2 regions of the Rossellomorea sp. LjRoot5 genome follow, and region 1 is predicted to be linked to the other one. Evidence: riboswitches for the same ligand, from Rfam matches in the RefSeq annotation. Region 1 holds a riboswitch; the other holds the start of a gene.
What was found. A riboswitch is a leader RNA that binds a small molecule or an ion and turns the genes downstream of it on or off. The one in region 1 is predicted to bind cobalamin.

Region 1 (11,743 bases):
TGAGGAATTATGATTATCACCCGAAAACGTATGAAGGCAGGCTTTTACTTGTGAAGCCTGCGGGTGGATATGCATCTATCGGATTTTCAGGAAGGGGAATCGGACGAATAGACGGGTTGAACGAAAAAGGATTGGCAGTCGGTTTTCATTTCGTGAATCGAATAAAGCCGGGAGAAGGGTTCATTTGTACAACGATCGCCCGCATCCTTCTGGACACATGTAAAAATACAGACGAAGCCATCGAAGTATTGCGCAGGCTCCCACACAGACACAGTTTTAACTATTCTCTATACGACCAAAGTGGCAAAGCTGCCGTGGTAGAAGCTTCTCCGAGAGGTATAGGGGTGTATCACCATTCAACCTTAAGTTGTACCAACCATTTTCAGATGAATCATATGAAAAAGGATAACAGACATTATTTAAAGGACTCTCAAAAGAGGCTGGATATATTACGGACCGTGCAGGAAAAGGCATTAACTATGAAGGAGGCATTCAACCTGTTTAACCGAGGAGACAGCCCGATTTTCAAGAAAGCGTATGATGCTTGGGCAGGAACGATTCATACATGTGTCTTTCAATGTGAATCACTGCGATGCTTAATCGGATTTGGAGAAAGTTCCAATGGAGTGGTGGTGGACTTTCAAGATTGGATCAGGGGAAGTGATATTCCCATCCGGAAAATTTCAGGGGAGTTCGATACAAACGAGCCGTTCTTATTTATGGAAGAAGTGCAGGAATAAGGGGGGAACCGAGCAAATCAAGGGATTTACGGCTTAACATTGTGGAGGACTTCCTCGGTTCTTATTTTTAAAATGTGCCTATTCATAAAAATGTATGAGCGGTTCTAAATAAAAAAACTCCTTTCTATAGCCATTAGTTTGGCAAAAGGAGTTTTTCATGCTATTAATTGTTTTTCCAATTTCCATCTATGAATTCATCGCGCCCAGACTTTGCGCGATCTTGATTGTATTCCTCTGGATTCGTTTTATAGAATTTTTGATGGTAGTCTTCTGCCGGATAAAAGGTTGTGGCAGGAAGGATTTTGGTGACGATTGGCTTTTTGAATCGTCCGCTTTCTTCTATCGTGTTTTTGGACCCCGCAGCTAATTGTTTCTGGTGTTCATTGTGATAGAAGATAGCTGTTCGGTACTGTTCGCCGCGATCATGGAATTGACCACCATCATCAGTCGGGTCGATCTGGGGCCAGTATAGCTCCAATAGCCTTTCGTAAGGAAACAGAGCGGGATCAAAGGTGATCTGAACCACTTCATAATGCCCGCTGTCACCGGCTTTAATATCCTCATACGAAGGGTCTTTTAGATGACCGCCCGAATATCCCGATACGACATCAATGATCCCTGGCTGCTCATCGAACGGCTTTACCATGCACCAAAAACACCCTCCTGCAAAGGTAGCGACTTCTCTATCATTCATTTAATAAACCTCCTGTACCATATGTAAAGCAGTAAAGCGATAGCTTGAACAGATTCTACCACGAAAGCATCAAAGGAACAATCAAAATAGCTTGTCTAAAGGAGATGCTACTATTATTACGAACAGCCAATTCTACAATTTTCAACAATTTCATGAAAATACATTTCCTAACCAAGGGAATTTGTGTATAATTCTTTTGAACGGAACAATTAAATAAGTTACGAGATCAGGTGAAGCGGTAGATATGAACTCTTCTTAGCTTCTTAATAGGGAAGTTGGTGTAAATCCAACGCGGTCCCGCCACTGTAAATGGGAGTGAGCTGAAATTATACCACTGTGCAGACATGTACGGGAAGGTGTCAGCAAACTATGACCATGAGCCAGGAGACCTGCCTGATTTTAATCGCACCAAATCTACGCGGATAGAAAGGTGTAATATGCATGTTTCATGTAATGAAAACCTTTTTATGCATCTTACACAACATCTCTAGTCCACTGGAGATGTTTTTTTGTCTGTCAATATGTTGAGAAACAGGGGGAATAAGGAAATGAAACACACATTAAAGGCCTTTCTTGCATTGTTAGTAGCCATCGGATTCTTGACAGCATGCGGAACGAATGACGGCGATCAAACGAAGAAAAAAGAAACAGCAGAAGTTACTCAGGATGAATCCGGGTATCCTTTATCGTTGGATGACGCGCTTAATAATAAAGTCACGCTGGAAGAACAACCTAAACATATCGTTTCATTAATTCCGAGTAATACTGAGATTTTATTCGAGCTTGGGCTAAATAAGGAAATTGTCGGTGTCACAGATTTTGATAACTTTCCGAAAGAAGCCGCCGATAAAGAAAAAATCGGTGGAATTGAGTTTAACGTAGAGAAAATCGTCAGCTTAGATCCAGACCTGGTTCTTGCCCACGAATCTACTGCAAAATCAGCAGAGGAAGGTTTGAATCAGTTGAAAGATGCCGGAGTGAATGTATTCATCGTCCAAGACGCTAAAAGTTTTGAAGAAGTATATAATACAATTCAGGATATCGGGACACTTGTCGGTAAGGAAAATCAGGCGGATTCCGTTGTTTCTGAAATGAAGTCAGATTTGGATTCCATTCAGGAAAAAGCAAGTGAAGTATCCGAAAAGAAGAAGGTCTATGTGGAAGTTTCACCTTCACCTGACATTTATTCAACAGGTAAGAATACGTTCATAGATCAAATGCTTTCAATGGTCAATGCGGAAAACGTGATGAGCGATCAAGAAGGTTGGGTACAGGTGAACCAGGAAGCTGTCATTTCGTCAAACCCTGACGTAATCATCACTACATATGGTTATTACAGTGAAAATCCGAAAGAACAGATAATGGGAAGAGAAGGATGGGAAGATGTGACGGCAGTTAAGAATGGAGATGTTCACGATGTCCATTCAGATTTAGTCACCCGGACCGGTCCAAGATTGGTTGAAGGAGTAGAGGAAATTGCAAAATCGATCTATCCAGAGGTATTTGCAGAATAAAATAGGGATTACATACGGATTGGCAGGGCTATTCATACTCACAGCGATGCTTGCAGGCATTTCGATCGGTACGATATCGATTCCACCGATGGATATTGTATACATCGTAGGTTCGAAGTGTTTCGGTTTTCAATTACCTGATACGGTCGATCCCATGTTTGTGAACATCGTATATACCATCCGACTCCCGAGAGTATTGTTGGCTCTATTGGTCGGAAGCTCCTTAGCCATTGCAGGGGCGTCTTTTCAAGGGCTATTACGTAATCCTCTGGCTGATCCATATACACTGGGTGTGTCTTCAGGAGCTTCGGTAGGGGCAGTTATCACATTGTTTTTCCATTGGAGTATTCCGTTCATCGGGAAGTTTACGCTTCCCTTTTTCAGTATTGTTTGTTCAATCATCACCGTATTTCTCGTTTTATGGTTCGCCCAAAAGGTTGAAAAGACCATGAAGGTCGAAACCATTATATTGACAGGAATCATCTTCAGCTCGTTTCTTGGCTCGGTGATTTCATTGATGATCGCACTCACAGGTGAAGAACTAAGGCAGATCATCGGCTGGCTTCTTGGAAGTGTATCCATGAGAGGATGGGATTATGTTGCGATCATCTTGCCTTTTTTTCTCATTGGAGTGGGGTTACTCATTCTAAACGGCAAGGAATTGAACGGGATGAGCTTCGGGGAAGAACAGGCCCGTCATATCGGTATCTCGGTTCAAAAAAGGAAGCTGATCATTTTGATTGCCGGAAGCATCCTGACGGGGGCAGCAGTCGCCGTATCGGGAACGATCGGATTTGTTGGACTTGTGATTCCTCATTTTCTGCGAAGAATAGTAGGACATGATCATTTGCATTTACTTCCCCTATCAATCCTTGTGGGTGGAGGGTTCCTCGTTCTCGCAGACCTGCTTTCCAGAACGATCATCGCTCCGACCGAACTTCCGATTGGAGTGATTACCGCCTTGGTCGGCGCACCGATGTTTGCTTATATTCTTTTAAAGAAAAGGGGTCTTTCATCATGATCGATGTAAACGGGGTTTCAGTTGGGTACGACGGTCATAAGATCGTGGAAGACATAAATTTTCATATAGAAAAAGGAGAGTTCTTTGGAATACTTGGTCCGAATGGGAGTGGGAAGACGACCTTACTGAAAGCGATGACGGGTGTTCTTCCTTTGATGGATGGAGCAATCACATTGAAGGAAAAACCACTTCATCACTTTTCTTCGAGAGAATTGGCTACGCATGTAGCGGTATTACCACAGATATCGACTGAAACATTTTCATATGAAGTAAGGGAAACGGTGATGCTTGGGAGATATGCTCATCAGAAAGGTTTCTTTAAGGCTACGACTGACCGGGATGTTGAAATGGTCGACAAAGTGATGGAGCAGACAGGGATTTCTACGTTTCAGAACCGCTATCTTCATGAATTGTCAGGTGGCGAGCGACAACGGGTGTTCCTCGCCCAGGCTCTTGCCCAGGAACCTCAAATCTTACTACTGGATGAGCCTACTAATCATCTTGATCTTTCCTATCAGAAGTCCCTATTGGATTTGATTAAAACTCAAACAGATCAGGAAAAACTAACGGTGGTGGCCATTTTTCACGATTTGAATTTAGCGAGCCTATACTGTGATCGTTTACTGCTATTGGACCAGGGCAAAATGAAACTTCTTCACCACCCTGAGGAAGTGCTGAAAGAAGAACATATCGAAGAAGTATATCATACGAAGGTTCAGAAACACGCTCATCCATTGGTGGCCAAACCACAGATGGTGATCGTACCCGAAGGCCCCCTCACTGAGAACCTGATTTTGGATGAAAGGTATTTGACATTGACAGAAGAATACATCCTTTTCTCGGCACCATTTCCGTTGAAATGTATGTCTTCGGGTATTATTGGAGCAGGAATCGGTTGGTACGCTCATTTTATGAACCGTCGGGTACCCGTTGATTATGACTGCCGGGATTACAAACAAGATATGAATGAGTATCTCGTAACGAAAGAACTGGATCCGTCTTTATCTGTCGGTATGATGACGGCTCTGAATTTAACTAACATGACTTGCGAGCGGTTTGAAATGAAGGGGAAATCGATTTTCGTCGTCGTGACCGCAGGTGTTGGAAATGCCATGGATGTATCAGCGAGTTTTCAATATGATATTGAGTCTAAAACGGGTACGATCAATACCTGGGTCTTCATTAATGGGAATTTATCAGATGAAGCATATATCGAAGCCCTCGTCACATCCACGGAGGCAAAGGTGAAAGCACTGAATGATATGGATATAAGGGACAAAAGGAAAGGAAATGTAGCAACCGGAACACCTACAGACAGCATTCTGATTGCTTCCAGTCAAAAAGGGGAGCTTGAACCTTTTGCAGGACCGATTACTCCAATAGGAAAGTTGATTGGCAGAGGAGTTTATGAAGTAACTAAAAAAGCCATCCAACGTTATATGGGTAAAAACGGGGAAGGTCATTAAAAAGTGTGCAAAAAGCATGGCTACATAATTAACAGAAGGGGAGAGAAGTTTTGATGCAACTTTATACAAGAACCGGGGACAAAGGTCAGACAAGTTTAATCGGGGGAAGGGTCGATAAGGATCATATCCGGGTCGAAGCATACGGGACACTGGATGAAGTAAATTGCTTCGTTGGTCAGGCAATTTCTGAATTGGATCATGAGCGTTTTGACGATATAGTGATGGATTTAGTTACTATCCAGAACGAACTCTTTGACTGCGGTGGAGATTTATCCAATGTATCAAAAAAGAGAAGAAACAAGCTTCAAATTGATTCCGTACATGCTTTGGAAGAAAAGATAGACGATATGATCAAAGAAGCTCCACCTCTTGAAAAGTTCATACTCCCGGGTGGTACGAAGGCTTCTGCAAGTATTCATATTGCCCGTACCGTTGCAAGGAGGGCAGAGAGGTGTATCGTATCCCTTTCGAAGACAGACGGAGACTTTTCTGTGGTTACGTTACAATATATCAACCGACTATCAGACTACTTTTTTGCCTTGGCACGCGTGATCAATCATCGCAGTAACGTGAAAGACGTAGAATACTTACGCAGTGCCAACGTATTTTCTACCGGTAAAGTTAAGAAAAACATCGAAAAGTAGTTCGAATACTCTCTTTTTCTTCTTGTAATTAGAGGGGATTATAGAAAGTATGCAATTGTTTATTAATGAAGAGAACAACTAAATACTTTTAAAGATATTTATGGTAAACTATATTCTCGGGGTGGACCGGTATGGAGAAAAGTGTTAGTTTATCCAGTATTCAGTGATTGTCAATTTCAATTGTATAGAGTACTATTTCATATTATCATCGGTTCATCATGAATGTCATAAAAGTAGGTGAAGAAATGGAGTCACGACTAGATCGAAAGACCAAAAAGAAAAAACGTGGAAGAAAAGTGATTTTGGTATTATTAATCCTTATTTTCAGTTTGATCGGTTACGCTGCTTTTCAATTTTACAGTGGTTATAAAATGGCTGGTGAAGACCAGATGCAGAAAGATTATAAATTCAACGGAGTAAAAGATGAAAATGGGAAAGTTAACGTTTTGTTATTGGGAGTCGATAGCAGGGGCGAGGAGAAATCAAGGACAGACACCATGATGCTCGCACAGATTGATCCAAAAACAAATGAAACCAAACTCGTATCTTTTATGAGAGATATTTATGTAGAAATACCAGGTTATAAAAATTATAAACTGAATACGGCATTTTATTTAGGTGGTCCTGAATTGCTGCGCAAGACGATTAAACAGAACTTTGATTTGGATATTCAGTACTATATGATTGTCGATTTTAAAGGTTTTGAACAGTCAGTCGACATCCTTGCACCAAAAGGAATTGAAATGGATGTTGAAAAAGCCATGTCAGAAAACATCGGTGTTTCCCTCGAACCGGGTGTCCAAAACCTGAACGGAAAAGAATTACTCGGCTATGCCAGATTCCGTCATGATGGAAATGGTGACTTCGGAAGGGTTGAAAGACAGCAAAAAGTGATTGCTGCCCTTAAAGATGAAGCCTTATCCATCGGAGGCGTAACAAAGCTTCCGAAAATGGCAGGATCCATTCAGCCATATATTCAGACGAATATGAGTAAACTGGATCAAATCTCAATCGCGAAAGATATCCTCCTTACTAACAGTAGTGATATGGACAAGCTAACCTTGCCAGTAGAAGGTTCATATACAAATGGAAGTTACAGTGGAGTGGGCTCCGTTCTCGAAATTGACTTTGAAGAAAATATTCAAGCTTTAAAAGACTTCCTGAGTGGAAAAAGCTCAGACGATACAACAAACGAATAAATCTGAAAATCCCGTTAAGCATTCAAAGGCTTAACGGGATTTTTTTGCTTTAGAGTGGACTTGATGGAACGGACTCTGGAACTGCGCTAACAGGGATCAAGGTGAAAAATCAATCCATTACCAATCAAACCCTAAAAGTATAAATTCTGATTATACGCTCTCTCAGCCAATCTAGAGCCTTCAGAAGGAATCTGAATAAAATAAATGGTAATGATAACGCTTCCACTAGCTATTTCGGCTAATTCCTTACTACTTCCTTTAATGCTCTTGATATCATTCATCAGCATGTTACGATTATAAACGTTGTGAACAAAACACCCGCCAAACAAGGTTTTTGGCGACATGAAACAACCATGATCTTAAAAATTTTTTCTTAAAATTTACATTAAATGTTCGATTGAAAACGAAAAAAAGTGTTTTGAGAAGAACTTACCATAAAATAAGGAACGGGAGTGGATATGATTGTTAAATAATAAAACGATAGCATTTCTGGGTGCAGGTAATATGGCTGAAGCAATGATTTCAGGAACAGTACAGAGTGGAAAGATTCCAGCTGATCAAATCATTGTTTCCAATAGAAGCAATTACGGAAGACTTCAAGAAATGAAAGCTAAATATGATATCACTGCAATAACGAAAGACGATCTGCCCTTTAACGAAATAGATATCCTCATTCTTGCAATGAAGCCAAAGGATATCGATAAAGCATTAGATTCCATCAATCACCTGGTCAGAAATGATACGGTGATCATGTCGGTACTGGCAGGGATCACGACTTCCCATATGGAAGTACAGTTACCTGCAGGTCAGCCTGTCATCCGTGTCATGCCAAATACATCAAGTATGCTGAAGGAATCTGCAACGGCAATCAGTGCCGGAAGATTCACTTCAAGAGAAGATATGGAGAACGCAGAAGAATTATTATCAAGCATCGGAGAAGTATTCGTCATCGAGGAGAGCCAGATGGACATCTTCACCGGAATTGCCGGAAGCGGTCCAGCTTACTTCTACTATTTAATGGAACATATCGAAAAGACGGGTGCTGAAGCAGGATTAGACCCGAAATTGGCTCGTAAAATCGGAGCTCAAACCATTTTTGGAGCAGCCAAAATGATGTTGGAGCGAGAAGAATCACCAACTCAACTAAGAGAAAATGTAACATCCCCAAACGGTACTACGGCTGCAGGACTTGATGCATTAGCTCAGTTCGGTGGAGGTAAAGCCATCTCAGAAGCTGTTAAGGGAGCAGAAAAACGCTCGAAAGAAATCAGCTCATCCTTACAGTCTAAAGAATTAGTCACAAGCTAATAACCCAACTTATAACAAACACCTCATATATATTATTTACCAACCATACTCGAAATACAGGTCTGTCCCTGCATATAGAAAGAGGGGCAAGGGACGGACCTTATTACTAGGAGTGATTGAATGTCCCAAAATAAGAAACGTATCGTGATTAAGATTGGAAGTAGTTCATTGACAAGCTTACATGGAGAAATGAGCCGCAGGAAGCTTGAGCGACTTGTGGATGAGGTTGTCCGCTTAAAGGATGACGGTCATGAAGTCTTGCTTGTTTCGTCAGGAGCAGTTGCAGCAGGTTATCGGAAATTGGGTTGCTTGACACGTCCAAGTTCGTTGCCTGAGAAGCAGGCCGCAGCAGCTATTGGCCAAGGGCTATTAATTGAAGCGTATTCTGATCTGTTAATTTCAAATGGATATGTGGCTTCTCAAATTCTGATCACTCGTAGTGATTTTTCTGATGAAGATCGATATAACAATGCAAGAAACACGATTAATGTCCTACTCGAAAGAGGGATTATCCCGATTGTGAATGAAAATGATACTGTAACGATTGACCGTTTGAAATTCGGAGATAATGACACACTATCCGCCAAAGTCGCTGCACTAGTTGATGCTGATCAACTCATCATTCTATCAGATATTGATGGGCTATATGATTCGGATCCACGTAAAAATCCAGAAGCTGAACTGCTGGAGAGTGTGACTGAAATCACGGAAGATATTGAAGACATGGCAGGAGAGCCGGGAAGCTCAGTCGGTACTGGCGGCATGAGATCAAAGATCGATGCATTTAAGATTACAATGGCATCAGGCATACCTGCGTTCCTTGGTAAATCCGGACATACTAACATCATTTATGATGCTGTTCAGCATACGGCGAAAGGAACCTATTTTGAATCGACGGAAGATTCGGTCAATCTTGATTCCAAAAAGCAATGGATTGCGTTCAATTCGGGTCCAGAAGGTGAAATCACTATCGATGCAGATGCGAAAGACCGTATCTTGGAACAGAAAGAAAGCTTAACCATCGATGATATTTATACTGTGAAAGGCCGTTTTGATAAGGGTGCAGTCGTACGCATCCTGGATAACCGCAACGAAGAAGTCGGTCTTGGAATGGTCAACTATCGTTCCGGCCAACTGAAGAATCCTACAGACATAAAAGCCGATGAGATCGCAGTAGAAATTGATCAGCTCGTATGCCATGTGGAATTTCCCATTCCAGTAGGGGTTTAATTGATTACAAATATAATAATTATAAAATTGATTCATTTAAGTATATAGCTTTTTAAAATAATCAGGAGGTATTTGATGACTTTAACTGTAGAAAAAACCGATGTGAAAAAACAGGCTGTATTGGCTAAAAAAGCTTCTAAGACGCTAAGCATGCTGACAACGGAACAAAAAAATAAAGCCCTTCATATCCTTGCCGACCATTTAGAAGCAAACTACGGATCCATTCTAAAACAGAACGAAAAAGATCTTGAGAGAGGCAGGGAGAAAGGATTTGAAGCGGCCTTTATGGATCGTTTATCTCTCTCTAAAGAACGGGTTGAAGACTTTGCAAGCGGTCTTCGCCAAGTGGCTGACCTGGAAGACCCGACTGGTAAAGTGGTTTCAGATTGGAACTTGGAAAATCAGCTGCAAGTTCAAAAAATGACCGTTCCGCTCGGTGTCATCGGAATGATTTATGAGGCGCGGCCGAACGTGACGGTGGACGCTACAGGTCTTGCATTGAAATCAGGTAATGCCATCATCCTGAAAGGTGGATCGAATGCCATAACGTCTAATAAAGCCATTGTGGACGTTATGCATGAGGCATTGGAACAAACAGATATCCCAAAGGATGCCGTACAATTCATCAACACTACAGATCGCGAGGCAACAAGTGAATTATTTACAATGAAAGAACATATTGATGTGCTGATTCCCCGTGGAGGTGGTGCATTGATCAACGCCGTCGTCAATAATGCAACGGTCCCTGTCCTGGAGACAGGAGTAGGGAACTGTCACATATATATTGATAAGGAAGCTGAACTGGAAAAAGCATTGAACATCATCATTAATGCCAAAACGGATCGACCGGCGGTTTGTAATGCGGCTGAAACCGTCATTCTTCATGAGAAATGGTTCGATGAACATAAGGATGCCTTTGTTGAAAAATTGAAAGATCATCGTGTTGCCATTCATGGTGACGAAAAAGTGGTTGAAGTGATCAAAGATGCCAAACTTGCAGGCGAAGAAGATTGGGCAAACGAATATTTAAGTCTTGATATTGCCGTTAAAGTTGTGTCTTCACTAGATGAAGCCGTGGAACATATAGAGGAATACGGTACCAAACATTCAGAAGCGATTGTGACTGAAAACAATGAAACAGCAAAAAAATTCATGATGCTCGTTGATGCCGCTGCTATATATCATAATGCATCTACACGTTTCACAGATGGGGGAGCATTAGGATTCGGTGCTGAAATTGGTATTTCAACTCAGAAGTTGCATGCAAGAGGTCCGATGGGGCTTCCAGCGTTAACAACAGTGAAGTATATGATGCATGGAACTGGACAAATTCGATAATATAAAAAAACGCATGAGGTATTTTCCTCATGCGTTTTTTCATGTGCCATCGAATGTCAGCCCGATTCCTGAAGGAGGAATTCATGTAATCCACGGATCGTATGAACTTCTTGTTGATAACATAGTTTTAAAAGTCGTTCAAAGATCTCGGCCGTCATGATCGCATCATTTAAAGCATGGTGGCGGGTACGATCTTGAATATCGAATTTCTTTATGAGAACATCCAAATAGCAGTCATCCCTGCCAAGTAAGCTATTGGCAAGCGAAAAGGAATCGACAAATTCAGGATCGAAAAAAGGCAGCTCCCACTTATTGATCCTTTTTTGAAGAAAATTAATGTCGAAGCTCGCGGGATGGGCCACCAGGATCGTTCCTTTGCTGAACTCCAAAAAGCGTTCCAACCCTATGGGTAGCGTCACACCATTTAAAAAATCTTTACGTCTTAGACCCGTAAACCTCTTCGTTTCTCTGGACACCGTTTGAAGGGGGTCGATCACCTGATAGAATGTATCGTCCCTTTGAACTTCTCCTTCTTTCACCTTTACAGCTCCTATCGATATGATTTCATCTCCAACTTCAGGAAAAAAAC
Region 2 (11,743 bases), 850 kb from region 1:
AATCTTGTAATCTTTCTTTTCTTCAGAATACTCTAGCCTGAATATCGGATCGATGCTGGCAGAGGAACCTGCAATCATCGAGGTTGAGGAATTGGGTGCAACCGCCATTAAATATCCATTGCGTATCCCTTTGGCTATAATCCCATCCCTCAATTCAATCCATTTCTCACTTGAATATTTCCGTTTAATAAAATATTCTCCCGTGGACCAGTCCGAGTCGTCGAAATAAGGATAGCTCCCCTTTTCTTTTGCCAGGTCATGACTTGCTTTTATCGTGTAATAAGCTATCTTTTCATAAAGGGAATCACAATACTCAACCGCTTGCCTGCTTTCCCACTTCAATCCCTTCAAGGCAAGGAGATGATGCCATCCGAATGTTCCCAATCCGATTCCCCTGTACTGTTGATTGGTGATTCGGGCCTGCAGGACGGGAAGATCGTTTAAGTCAATCACATTATCCAGTAATCTTACGCCTATTGCCACCACTCTCTCAAGCTCATCATCCATTATGGTCTTGGCTAAAGAAATGGATGCAAGATTGCAAACGACATAATCTCCCGGAGACTTATACGTGACGATTTTTCCATCTTGTATCACTTCTTCCTCCATCACAGTCGCACTCATATTCTGAGCGATTTCCGTACATAAGTTACTGCAATAGATCATCCCTTTATGGGGATTGGCATTCATACGGTTAACGGTATCACGGTAAAACATATACGGAGTCCCCGTTTCGAGCTGAGAAATCATGATCCGCTTGAAGATTTCAATGGCAGGCATCTCTTCCCGTGAAAGGGTTGGGTTGGCGACACATTCCCAATACTTCTCCCGAAAAGAACCAGCCCCTGCTGTTTCGTCGTAGTAGTCTTCCAGGGAAAAGCCCATGACTACCTTCACTTCATGAGGGTCGAATAAATACCAATCCTCTCTCTTCTCCACCTGTTCCATAAACACATCCGGTAAGGAAACTCCCGTGAAAAGATCATGGGTCCTTTGCCTTTCGTCTCCATTGTTCAACCGGGTATCCAGAAAAGGAAAAATGTCTTTATGCCATACATCCAAATAAACGGCGATCGCACCTTGACGCTGACCCAGTTGATCGACGGATACCGCCGTATTATTCAGTTGTTTCATCCAGGGTATAACCCCCGAGCTCACTCCTTTAAAGCCTTTTATATCACTTCCTCTGCTACGCACCTTCCCCAAATAAATTCCAAGGCCCCCTCCATTCTTGCTAAGAGTGGAAACGTCAGTATTACTGTCATAAATGCTTCTTAAGTCATCTTCCACTGTATCAATGAAACAGCTGGATAGCTGGCCATGACTTTTTCCTGCATTCGCAAACGTAGGGGTTGCCACGGTCATATACAGATTTGATAGTGCCCAATACGCTTCTTCAATCAACGAGATTCTTTTTTCTTTTTCCTCATTCATGTATAAGGTCATACTAATGACCATAAATCGCTCTTGGGGCAGCTCCAGCACTCTTCCATTATGGGACTTTGTCAAATACCTCTCGGAAAGTGTAACGATCCCTATGTAAGTAAAGAGATAATCCCTGTTGAAGTCCAGTATGGAACCTAAGTAATCCACTTCTTCCTTACTATATGAATCCAGTAGTGCCGGGGAATATAACTGGTCCGCAGTTAAATCTTTCATCACTTGATAAAATGAGCCGGGTAGATTATCTTCTGATTTCCCCCTCGATAAGGAAACTTTTTGATATAAACCCTTGATGTACAAGGATGCAGCCACATAGGTCCAATCCGGTTCAAGTGCCGTGATACGTTCGATCGCTGTCAGGATCATGAAATGATGGAGCTGTTCTTTGGTCCGTTCCTCCTGCTGATTTGTATACTTCGTCATTTTCTCATGGAATTCTGTGAAATCCAGGTTGGGAAACTGTTTGCTAAGGCTATGAAGGATCCCTTCCACTTCTTTTTGCTTTACCATTGTGAATGTCATGATACATTCCTCCCGTTTCTTAGAGTGGGAAGGAGTCAAAAAAAGCCCATCCTTCAAGAAGGAGGGGCTTTAAAAAATACGGAGATATAAATAGACTTCAGCCTATTGCAATCCTCGCTTTATCCTCCCAATTCCCGAAGAAGATAACACGTGTTAAATAAGGCAGGTCTCCTGACTCGCGCTTCACCCTACTCTAAGGCCTTCCCATCGATACGACAGTGGCAGTTCCTTATTTCGTCAGCACATACAGTTGCGGGGACAGCTCCGGATTCTCACCAGATTCCCTTTTAAGTCTCATCAGACACCTTATTTACAGGTTATAATCAATATATAGTTATTAAAAAATAAATAGACACCAAATGTTGTGTCCTTAACTATCATATATGATTCAAAATGGATTTTCAAGTAAATCTATTAATTTTTATTTTCTCAAAATGCCCCCTGGAATATGCTTATAATTATTATTTTCCCTGAAAAGGAAAGAAGATGATGGAATAGTGCCTCCAAACGGACAGTGGTCCGTCCACATTTACTTATATGTGGGTTGAGGTAAGTGGATTCCTTCTCTATAATTCAAATAGAAGGTTGTTTGACAGTATTCTTTGGTCCCCAATATTCTTGATAGGTTGTTTAAATGGAGAAACACTCGATTTAAACAACCTCTTTTTTTGAACGTATGAATGTAATATTCCTCCTGCTTTATCATTTTAAGAGGAATTATACTCCCTATATATTTCAGTGTACTGAAGGAGGAACTGCGTTTCATCCGTATTTCATCCAGATTACAATCAATACTTTTTGACCTAAATACTTTCTTTTTACGCATTTTTCATTTACAATGCCCATTAAGTGATTTTTTTTATAAATCACACCTTAGTTCTGAGAGGAGTCTATTATGAAGAAACTATTAACGACTTTACTAGTGGGATTATTAACAATTGGACTAGCCGCTTGCGGTTCGAATGAGGAGAGCCAAAAAGCTGACGATAAACCAAAAACAGAAGCTTCTGACAAAAAGGCTCAAGAAGATCAAGCGAAAAAGATGGAAGAAATGCAAAAGAAAATGGATAAACAAAAGGTGGAAAAAGATAAGATCGTCGCCATTGTCAACGACGAAAAAATCAAAGGTGAAGATTTCAACAATGTGTTGGCTCAATCTCAGATGCAGTATCAACAAATGGGACAGGACCCGACAAATAAGGATGCTGCCAAAAAAATCAAAGATCAAACCATCGATAGCATAGTCGGTCAAACCCTTCTTATGCAACAGGCCGAGGAAAAAGGCTATAAAGCGACGGATGATGAAATCAATAAGCAGCTCGAAGAAGTGAAAAAGCAATACAAAGATGAAAAGCAATTCGAAGAAGCCATGAAGAAAGCCGGATTTACCATGGATGAGCTGAAAACTCAAATTGCTGAGAATATCAAGTACACAAACTACGTTGAAAAAGAAATCAAAGTCGACGAAGTGACAGAAGATGAAATGAAGAAGTTTTATGATCAATATGCCAGTCAACAAGGACAGGATCAAGCAAAGGATGCACCGAAGTTCGAAGATGTAAAACCACAGATCAAGACACAGTTGGAGCAGCAGAAGAAACAAGAAAAGCTTGTTCAACATGTTGAAGATTTAAAGAAAAATGCTAAAATTGATGTGAAAATCTAACACATGTCTGAAAGCCGCCTTCTTATGGCGGCTTTTTCTTTTTTTCTATCTTCCACAGGAGGTTTTTCTCCCTGTCCCGGGGGTATGGTATAAGAACCGATATTTAAAGGAGGATGAACATCATGACCAAAAGAACAAATCAAAATCCGGAAAACGCCGAGCAGGATCAGGAAAGTATCCTTGATCAGCATGAAAGCGAACAAAATGTTGATCCCATCCCTATCGATGAACTAAAAAAAGACCAGCGCGATGAAAAGAAAAAACACGATACTAAAGACGATTAAAAAACGGCCCTGTGAATTTCCACAGGGCCGCTCTTATTATTTTGATAACCAATCTGTATGGAAAGTACCTTCTTTGTCAATGCGCTGATACGTATGGGCTCCGAAATAGTCCCGTTGTGCCTGTAGGAGATTCGCAGGCAGTGATTCAGAACGATAGCTGTCATAATATGCTAACGCACTGGCGAGACCCGGTACAGGAATACCCAGCTTGATGGCTGTTGCCACTACTTCCCTTGCTTCATCCTGATAATTTTCTACAATCTCCTTAAAATATGGATCAAGGAGCAGATTCGTCAATCCCGGATCACGATCATAGGCATTCTTGATTTCTCCAAGGAATCCGGCACGAATGATGCACCCACCTCTGAAGATCATGGAAATCTCACCCGGTTTAAGATCCCAACCGTATTCATCCGACGCCGATTGAAGCTGCGCGAATCCTTGTGCATAAGAACAAATCTTACTCAAGTATAAGGCCTTGCGGATCATTTCGATGAACTCCTGTTTATTACCTGTAAACTCTTTATTTTTAGGTCCTCTCAGAATCTTGCTCGCCTTCACACGTTCTTCCTTCATAGCTGAAATGAAACGGGCAAAAACAGATTCAGTGATGATGGATAATGGTACTCCTAATTCAAGGGAACTGATGCTCGTCCATTTTCCTGTCCCTTTTTGACCGGCAGTATCCAAGATGACATCTACAAGGGGCTTGCCTGTTTCTTCATCCACCTTCGTAAAGATATCGGCTGTAATTTCAATCAGATAGCTGTCAAGCTCCCCTGCGTTCCATTCTTTGAAAATTTCATGAAGTTCCGTTGCACTTAACCCAAGCACATTCTTCATTAGATAATACGCTTCACAAATGAGCTGCATATCACTGTATTCTATTCCGTTATGAACCATTTTCACGTAATGGCCGGATCCGTCCGGGCCGATATATGTACTGCATGCATCCCCTTTTACCTTGGCAGCGATGGCTGTCAGGAAAGGTTCGACTAAATCATACGCTTCTTTCTGGCCGCTTGGCATAATCGCAGGGCCGTATAATGCACCCTCTTCTCCACCGGAAACTCCTGCTCCAATGAAGTTGATTCCCTTCTCATCCAGTGCCTTATTGCGGCGGATGGTATCTTCAAAGTACGTGTTCCCACCGTCGATGAGGATATCTCCTTTATCCAGATGAGGAAGCAATGAATCAATCGCTTTATCCGTAATATTCCCGGCAGGTACCATGATGAGAATTTTACGCGGCACTTCCAACGATTGAACAAATTCACTTACATCATGTGTTCCAACCAAATTCTTTCCTTGATGCTCGTCCAGTACTTCTTTTACCTTTTCATCAGACACATCATATATAGAAACTGAATAGCCTCTGCTTTCAAAGTTTAAGGCGAGGCTCTTTCCCATCACTCCGACGCCGACGACTCCTATTTGTTGTTTTGTCATTACGATCATTCCTTTCAAGTACGAGTAAATAGATCTCTTCACCGTTATTATTATAATACGAAATAAATTTCCGTGGTGGATTTTTATGAAATAATATTTTTTTATTTTGCGAAATAGGTTAAAATTATTTTCACAGATGTCTTACAGGAGGTATTCTACCACTATGGATGAACAGGCTCAACATTGTTTTCCACGAATCCGGTCCCATTACTCACAATTCAGTGAAAAAGAAAAAATGATTGCTGATTTTATTATTGCTAATCCTGAAAAAATTATCCATTCAACCATCAGTGGCGTGGCAGAAGATCTCGGAATTGCAGATGCCACCGTTTTCCGCTTCTGCAAGCGATTAGGCTTCAAAGGCTACCAGGCGATGAAGATTTCACTCGCCTCTGATCTTGTGGCACCGATCAAGGATATCCACGAGACCATCCATGAAGAGGATTCTGAAGGGGTCATCGCCCAAAAGGTGTTCAGGTCGAATATGAGAAGCCTTGAAGACTCATTGCGCATAATGAAAGAAGAAACATTCCGGCAAGCCGTTCAAGCGATGCTAGATGCTAGGAGGATCGAATTTTATGGTACCGGCGGTTCAGGCTTCATTGCCATGGATGCCCATCACAAGTTTCTCAGAACAGGAATGACCACTAACGCTTATAATGACTCCCACATGCAGCTGATATCCGCTTCTCAACTGACGGAAGAAGATGTGATTGTGTTTATTTCCCACTCAGGGGCCAATAAAGATCTATTGGAAGTGCTGGAGGTTGCGAAGAAAAATCATGTCACTACGATCGGTATCACTCATTTCGCTAAATCTCCCTTGAGCAGCAGGATCGATATTCCGTTATTCACAGTCTCACAGGAAACTGAATACCGCGGGGAAGCCCTTGCGTCAAGAATCAGTCAGCTGAGCATTGTGGATGCCCTCTATGTGAACATCATGAAGAAACGGAAAGACCTATCCAAAACATCCCTGCAAAAAATACGTGATGCCATTTCTATAAAAAAAATATAATAATGAGAGGGACGGACCTTTAAAGGTCCGTCCCTCTCATTATTATACATCCAGTCTTTCAATGATTGTGGCATTGGCCATGCCATGTCCTTCACACATGGTTTGCAGGCCATATCTTCCTCCCGTGCGTTCAAGCTCATGCATCATGCTCACCATGATCCTTGCACCACTGGCCCCTAATGGATGGCCGAGGGCGATTGCCCCTCCATTCGGATTTAACTTGGAAGGATCCGCATCTATCTCCTTCAACCATGCAAGTGCCACTGGGGCAAACGCTTCATTCACTTCAAATATGTCAATATCCTCGACCGTCAGCCTCGCTTTTTGCAGGGCTTTTCGTGTTGCAGGGATGGGCCCCGTTAACATCAGGGTCGGATCAGACCCCACCACCACCCGGGTATGAACCTTGAAACGTGCTTTCAAACCCAATTCGTCGGCTTTTTCTTTCGACATAAGAAGCAGGGCTGCAGCACCATCACTGATTTGACTGGCATTCCCCGCATGAATGACGCCACCATCTTTGAATGCAGGTTTTAATTTCCCCAGTATTTCGATTGACGTTTCTTTTCTAGGTCCTTCATCTTTCGTGAAGAAGAACGGATTTCCGTCTTCATCTTCGACTTTCACACCATAAATTTCACGATCGAAGTGTCCTTCAACCTGGGCCTTTAAAGCTTTTTGATGACTATGATAGGAGAACCGGTCTAACTCTTCACGGGTAAAACCATATTTTTCAGCAATTCGCTCTGCTGATAACCCCTGGTGAATGATCTCATGTTTTCCCCTTAACTTTTCACTGAAATCCGCCCCTTGATAATTAGATCCGATCGGCGTTCTTGTCATGTTCTCTACCCCACCTGCAATGACGACATCCATATCCCCGGAAAGGATGGCTTGTGAAGCAAAATGAACGGCCTGCTGACTGGATCCACATTGGCGGTCAATGGTTGTTCCGGGCACTTCAATCGGAAAACCCGCTATAAGCGCAGCCACCCTGGCAATATCCCCTGCCTGTTCTCCAGACTGAGTGACACATCCAAGAATGACATCATCGATGCAATCCGGATCCACCCCCGACTTCTCTACCAATCCTTTAAGTATCTCACCTGCCAAATCGTCAGGTCTCATCCCCATTAACGATCCTTTTCTCCTTCCAACCGCAGAACGGACCCCTTCAACAATGACAACTTCTCTCATCCCACTCTCCCTTTCTATAACCCCAGATTCTTCGCAATGATCACTTTCATGATTTCATTGGTGCCGGCATAAATGCTTGCAACCGGTATATCCCGATATCGCCTTGCAATCGGATATTCTTCCATATAGCCATATCCACCGTGAAGCTGCATGCAATCTGTGGCAATATGACGAGCCATTTCTGTCAGCTTATACTTGGCCATGGATACCTTTGTTACCACATCCATTCCATGCATATGCTCGGCTATCAACCCATCCAAAAAAGCTCTTCCCATTTCAATATCAGTCGCCATTTCTGCCATCTTGAATTGGGTATTCTGAAATTGACTGACTGGTCTTCCAAATGCTTGACGGCTCTTCACGTATTCCATCGTAAGGGAAAACATTTCTTCTGAAGCCGTTTGGGCTGCAATCGCCACGATAAGCCGTTCCTGCTGCAGCTTATTCATCAAATATCGAAAGCCGTTGCCTTCCTCTCCAATCAGATTCTCTTTCGGTACCTTACAATCTTCAAAAATGAGTTCCGCTGTATCCTGACAATGCAACCCGATTTTATCCAGCTTCCGCCCCCTGGAAAACCCTGGAGTATCCCTTTCAATCGCCAACAAGCTGACACCTTTATAGGGCGGTTTACTGCTGAGATCCGTTTTTACAGCCACAATCACTAAATCACCATGTATACCATTGGTTATAAAGGTCTTTTGCCCGTTCACGATATAATGATCTCCACCTGGTAGGGCTGTCGTTTTGATGGCGGCTAAATCAGAACCTGCACCGGGCTCTGTCATGGCAATGGCTGTGATCATCTTTCCGCTCGCACATAAAGGAAGCCACTTCTTTTTCTGTTCATTTGTCCCATATTCCGAAATATAAGGGACTACGATATCATTATGAAGACCTATTCCGATCAAGCCGGATCCAACTCTTTCCAATTCTTCATTAATGATGACAGAAAAGCCCCAATCGACCCCGCTTCCCCCATACTCCTCTTCAAGGTCCGGGCAAAGAAACCCCTGTTTCCCCATCTTCTCCCAAAATGATCTGGGAACTATCCTGTTGTGCTCCCACTCCTCATAATAAGGATAAGCTTCCTTTTGTAGAAATTTCCTCAGAGCCTGACGAAATATACTGTGTTCTTCGGTTAAATAAGGATGTTTCATACGTTTCTCCCTCACTTCATATAGGCGGATAAAGGATAGCGCTTACATTCATAATGAATGAATCTACATTCACTCCACTGTCTTCACAGGTTATTTAGGCGGCATCCTGATGGCACCGTCCAATCGGATCGTCTCCCCATTCAACATTGGGTTTTCAAGTATGCTTTTCACCAACTGAGCATATTCAGATGGATAACCAAGTCTTTTAGGGAAAGGAGCCGTGCTTCCAAGGGATTGTCTTGCCTCTTCTGGAAGGGTGTCAAACATCGGGGTGTGAAATAATCCTGGTGCAATCGTCATGACCCTGATGCCATCCTTTGCAAGTTCCCTGGCAATCGGCAGAGTCATTCCTACAACTCCTCCTTTTGATGCACTATAAGCAGCCTGACCGATTTGGCCGTCAAATGCGGCAACAGACGCGGTATTCACGATCACACCTTTTTCTCCATGCTCATTCGGTATGTTTTGCATCATCTTTTCTGCAGTCATGCGAATGACATTGAAGGTACCGATCAAATTCACTTCAATTACTTTGGAAAATTGCTCAAGGGAATGGATCCCTTTTCTCCCCACGACTTTTCCAGGCGGTGCTATGCCTGCACAATTCACAACTGTATTGATTCCCCCGAATTCTTCCAGAACTCTGTTAAGGGCCTCTTTTACACTTTCTTCATTTGTTACATCCGTTTCATAAAAACGCATGGAGTCCCCATACTCTTCTTTTAAAGTAGAGCTTCTCTTACCATTGAGGTCAAGGATATAAACCTTTCCCCCTTCTTCCATGATTTTTCGTGCCGTCGCTTCCCCCAGTCCGGATGCTCCCCCTGTGATGACGGCAACAGAATCTTTCATCTCCATTCTAATTCCCTCCACTCTGCATGCTTATAGTTTTATTTTAGCGTTGGATGAAGGAAAAAGATATAAAGTTTTAAAAATTCCGTCTATTCATGATAAGAGCAGGCTATCCACTACATGCAAGCATGGATCCATAAAAAAAACAGACTCACGAATGAGTCTGTTTTTGAATGTGTAAAGTTAGATTATGCTTTACGTACGTTGGCTGCTTGTGGTCCACGAGCACCTTGTTCAACGTCGAAAGATACTTCTTGACCTTCGTCAAGAGATTTGAAACCTTCACCTTGAATCGCTGAGAAGTGTACGAATACGTCGTCTCCACCTTCTACTTCGATGAATCCGAAACCTTTTTCTGCGTTAAACCATTTTACTTTACCATTTTCCATGTTTGTTGCCTCCTAAAGTGCGTTACACACAATATATTACTATTCTTGCGATATCAGGTGAAAACCAAATCTTGTTCTTCCCTCGTATACCGGACAAAAATAATTCTTCTATAGAATAACAGGAATGAATCAAATAAGCAAGTTCATGAAGAGGAAGTTTTTAAAGTCAGACCTCTGACATAATTTGATTCCGGCTTCTTTTGCCAGTTATAGCGGAAGATGAATTCCACTTTTTAACATGAATGCGTTTCCTTTATTCGTCCTTCTGGTCCTTTTGGTGGAACGTGATCGTTTTATCAAGTTTATCACTCATGGGACTCTAAAATGGAGGGTGAACTGTGGTATAATGATTAAATATGAAAGGGAGTGCCCAATGAAATCCACAAAAAACCGGTTCAGTAATGGCTCTATGGTTACCATCAAGGAAACAGGAGAAACAGTGACAATATTAAAATGGCAATACGTTAAGAACATGAAGCGATATTCTTATATCGTAAAGGAACATCCAGGCACATTTTATTTTGAAGAAGAGTTAGAAGTGAACTAAATACTTTCATAATGATTAATATGATTTTGACAAGGACTCTTACCCGAACTCAGCAGAGTCCTTTTTCAATTCAATCGGGTTTTATGAAGATACATAAATACATAAAAGGAGCTTGCATCCTATAGGATGCAGGCTCCTTTTTATGTATGACCTGTGAGGGATTCGAACCCACGACCCCTTCCCTGTCAAGGAAGTGCTCTCCCACTGAGCTAACAAGTCGCGATGTAAGGTACATATTCTATTATATTAAATTCGAGAAAAATGTCAATGGATTTTTTTATAAAATGCACCTATTCTAGATTTCATGTATAAAAGAACACTCGTTCGCATACAATGTCAATACATTCAACTGAGAGGGGCTTCCTTATGATGAGGATATTAGAGCGATCGTTGATGGATCGATGTCCCATTGAAATCATATACATGACTTCGGAGCTGAAATGTTCAAAAAGGAAAATACTGGTGAAAAAAGTTGAAAAGGACTATATCACAGCCTATTGCTATTTCAGGAGAGATATCCGCAACTTTAGAATTCATGACATCTTAGCTGCTTCTCCTATCCTTTTTCATGCTGACAATATGATATCAAGTCTGGATTATAATAAGTAAGAGGCTGTTAGCCCAGGAATGGGGTAACAGCCTCTTATTGTGTTATGCCGTTGCTCTTGTTGGTGTTTTATCTTCTCTCTTAATAAAGAATTGCAGCGCAAGCATGATACCGAATAAAACCAGACCAATAATGTCTGACATCCCCTCAGGATAAATCAGTAATAATCCGGCTGCTACGCAAAGAAGACGTTCTATGACGAATACTCGTCGATACCAATACCCGATCATACCTGCACCGATCGCCATCATTCCCGTTACGGCCGTAAAGACGACCCAAAGTAATGTTGGAATGGTTGTATCAATCATTAACAGTTCAGGTGATAGAACGAACATATAAGGGATGATAAAGGCGGCGATGGCCAATTTAGCGGAATTGACCCCTGTCCTTATCGGTTCCCCTCCCGATACCCCGGCTGCGGCGAATGCAGCCAGCGCCACTGGAGGCGTGATATCAGCAATGATCCCGAAGTAAAACACGAATAAGTGAGCCGCTAACTCAGGTGCTCCTAATAAGATGATCGCTGGAGCAGCAATGGTGGACGTAATGACATAATTCGCCGTTGTCGGTGAACCCATGCCGAGTACGATCGACGCTATCATCGTGAAT

Region 2: it holds a riboswitch for cobalamin, as region 1 does, so the genes downstream of both, ACSQ2E_RS15035 (ribonucleoside-diphosphate reductase subunit alpha) here and ACSQ2E_RS10805 (ABC transporter substrate-binding protein) in region 1, are expected to answer to the same signal.

The regions. Positions count from the first base shown of each region.
Region 1 is NZ_CAXUQN020000001.1:2,096,186-2,107,928, forward strand. Features, by position in the region: gene ACSQ2E_RS10795 (C45 family autoproteolytic acyltransferase/hydolase) at 1-740, shown strand, start outside; gene msrA (peptide-methionine (S)-S-oxide reductase MsrA) at 904-1,434, opposite strand; cobalamin riboswitch at 1,646-1,845, shown strand; gene ACSQ2E_RS10805 (ABC transporter substrate-binding protein) at 1,983-2,948, shown strand; gene ACSQ2E_RS10810 (FecCD family ABC transporter permease) at 2,911-3,969, shown strand; gene ACSQ2E_RS10815 (adenosylcobinamide amidohydrolase) at 3,966-5,435, shown strand; gene ACSQ2E_RS10820 (cob(I)yrinic acid a,c-diamide adenosyltransferase) at 5,489-6,079, shown strand; gene ACSQ2E_RS10825 (LCP family protein) at 6,325-7,278, shown strand; gene proC (pyrroline-5-carboxylate reductase) at 7,741-8,586, shown strand; gene proB (glutamate 5-kinase) at 8,707-9,816, shown strand; gene ACSQ2E_RS10840 (glutamate-5-semialdehyde dehydrogenase) at 9,892-11,154, shown strand; gene ACSQ2E_RS10845 (3'-5' exonuclease) at 11,211-11,743, opposite strand, start outside.
Region 2 is NZ_CAXUQN020000001.1:2,946,260-2,958,002, forward strand. Features, by position in the region: gene ACSQ2E_RS15035 (ribonucleoside-diphosphate reductase subunit alpha) at 1-1,965, opposite strand, end outside; cobalamin riboswitch at 2,110-2,289, opposite strand; gene ACSQ2E_RS15040 (SurA N-terminal domain-containing protein) at 2,861-3,631, shown strand; gene ACSQ2E_RS15045 (hypothetical protein) at 3,754-3,915, shown strand; gene gndA (NADP-dependent phosphogluconate dehydrogenase) at 3,952-5,364, opposite strand; gene ACSQ2E_RS15055 (MurR/RpiR family transcriptional regulator) at 5,528-6,382, shown strand; gene ACSQ2E_RS15060 (thiolase family protein) at 6,425-7,579, opposite strand; gene ACSQ2E_RS15065 (acyl-CoA dehydrogenase family protein) at 7,594-8,739, opposite strand; gene ACSQ2E_RS15070 (3-hydroxyacyl-CoA dehydrogenase) at 8,830-9,597, opposite strand; gene ACSQ2E_RS15075 (cold-shock protein) at 9,780-9,980, opposite strand; gene ACSQ2E_RS15080 (hypothetical protein) at 10,354-10,527, shown strand; tRNA gene ACSQ2E_RS15085 (tRNA-Val) at 10,675-10,746, opposite strand; gene ACSQ2E_RS15090 (TRAP transporter permease) at 11,179-11,743, opposite strand, start outside.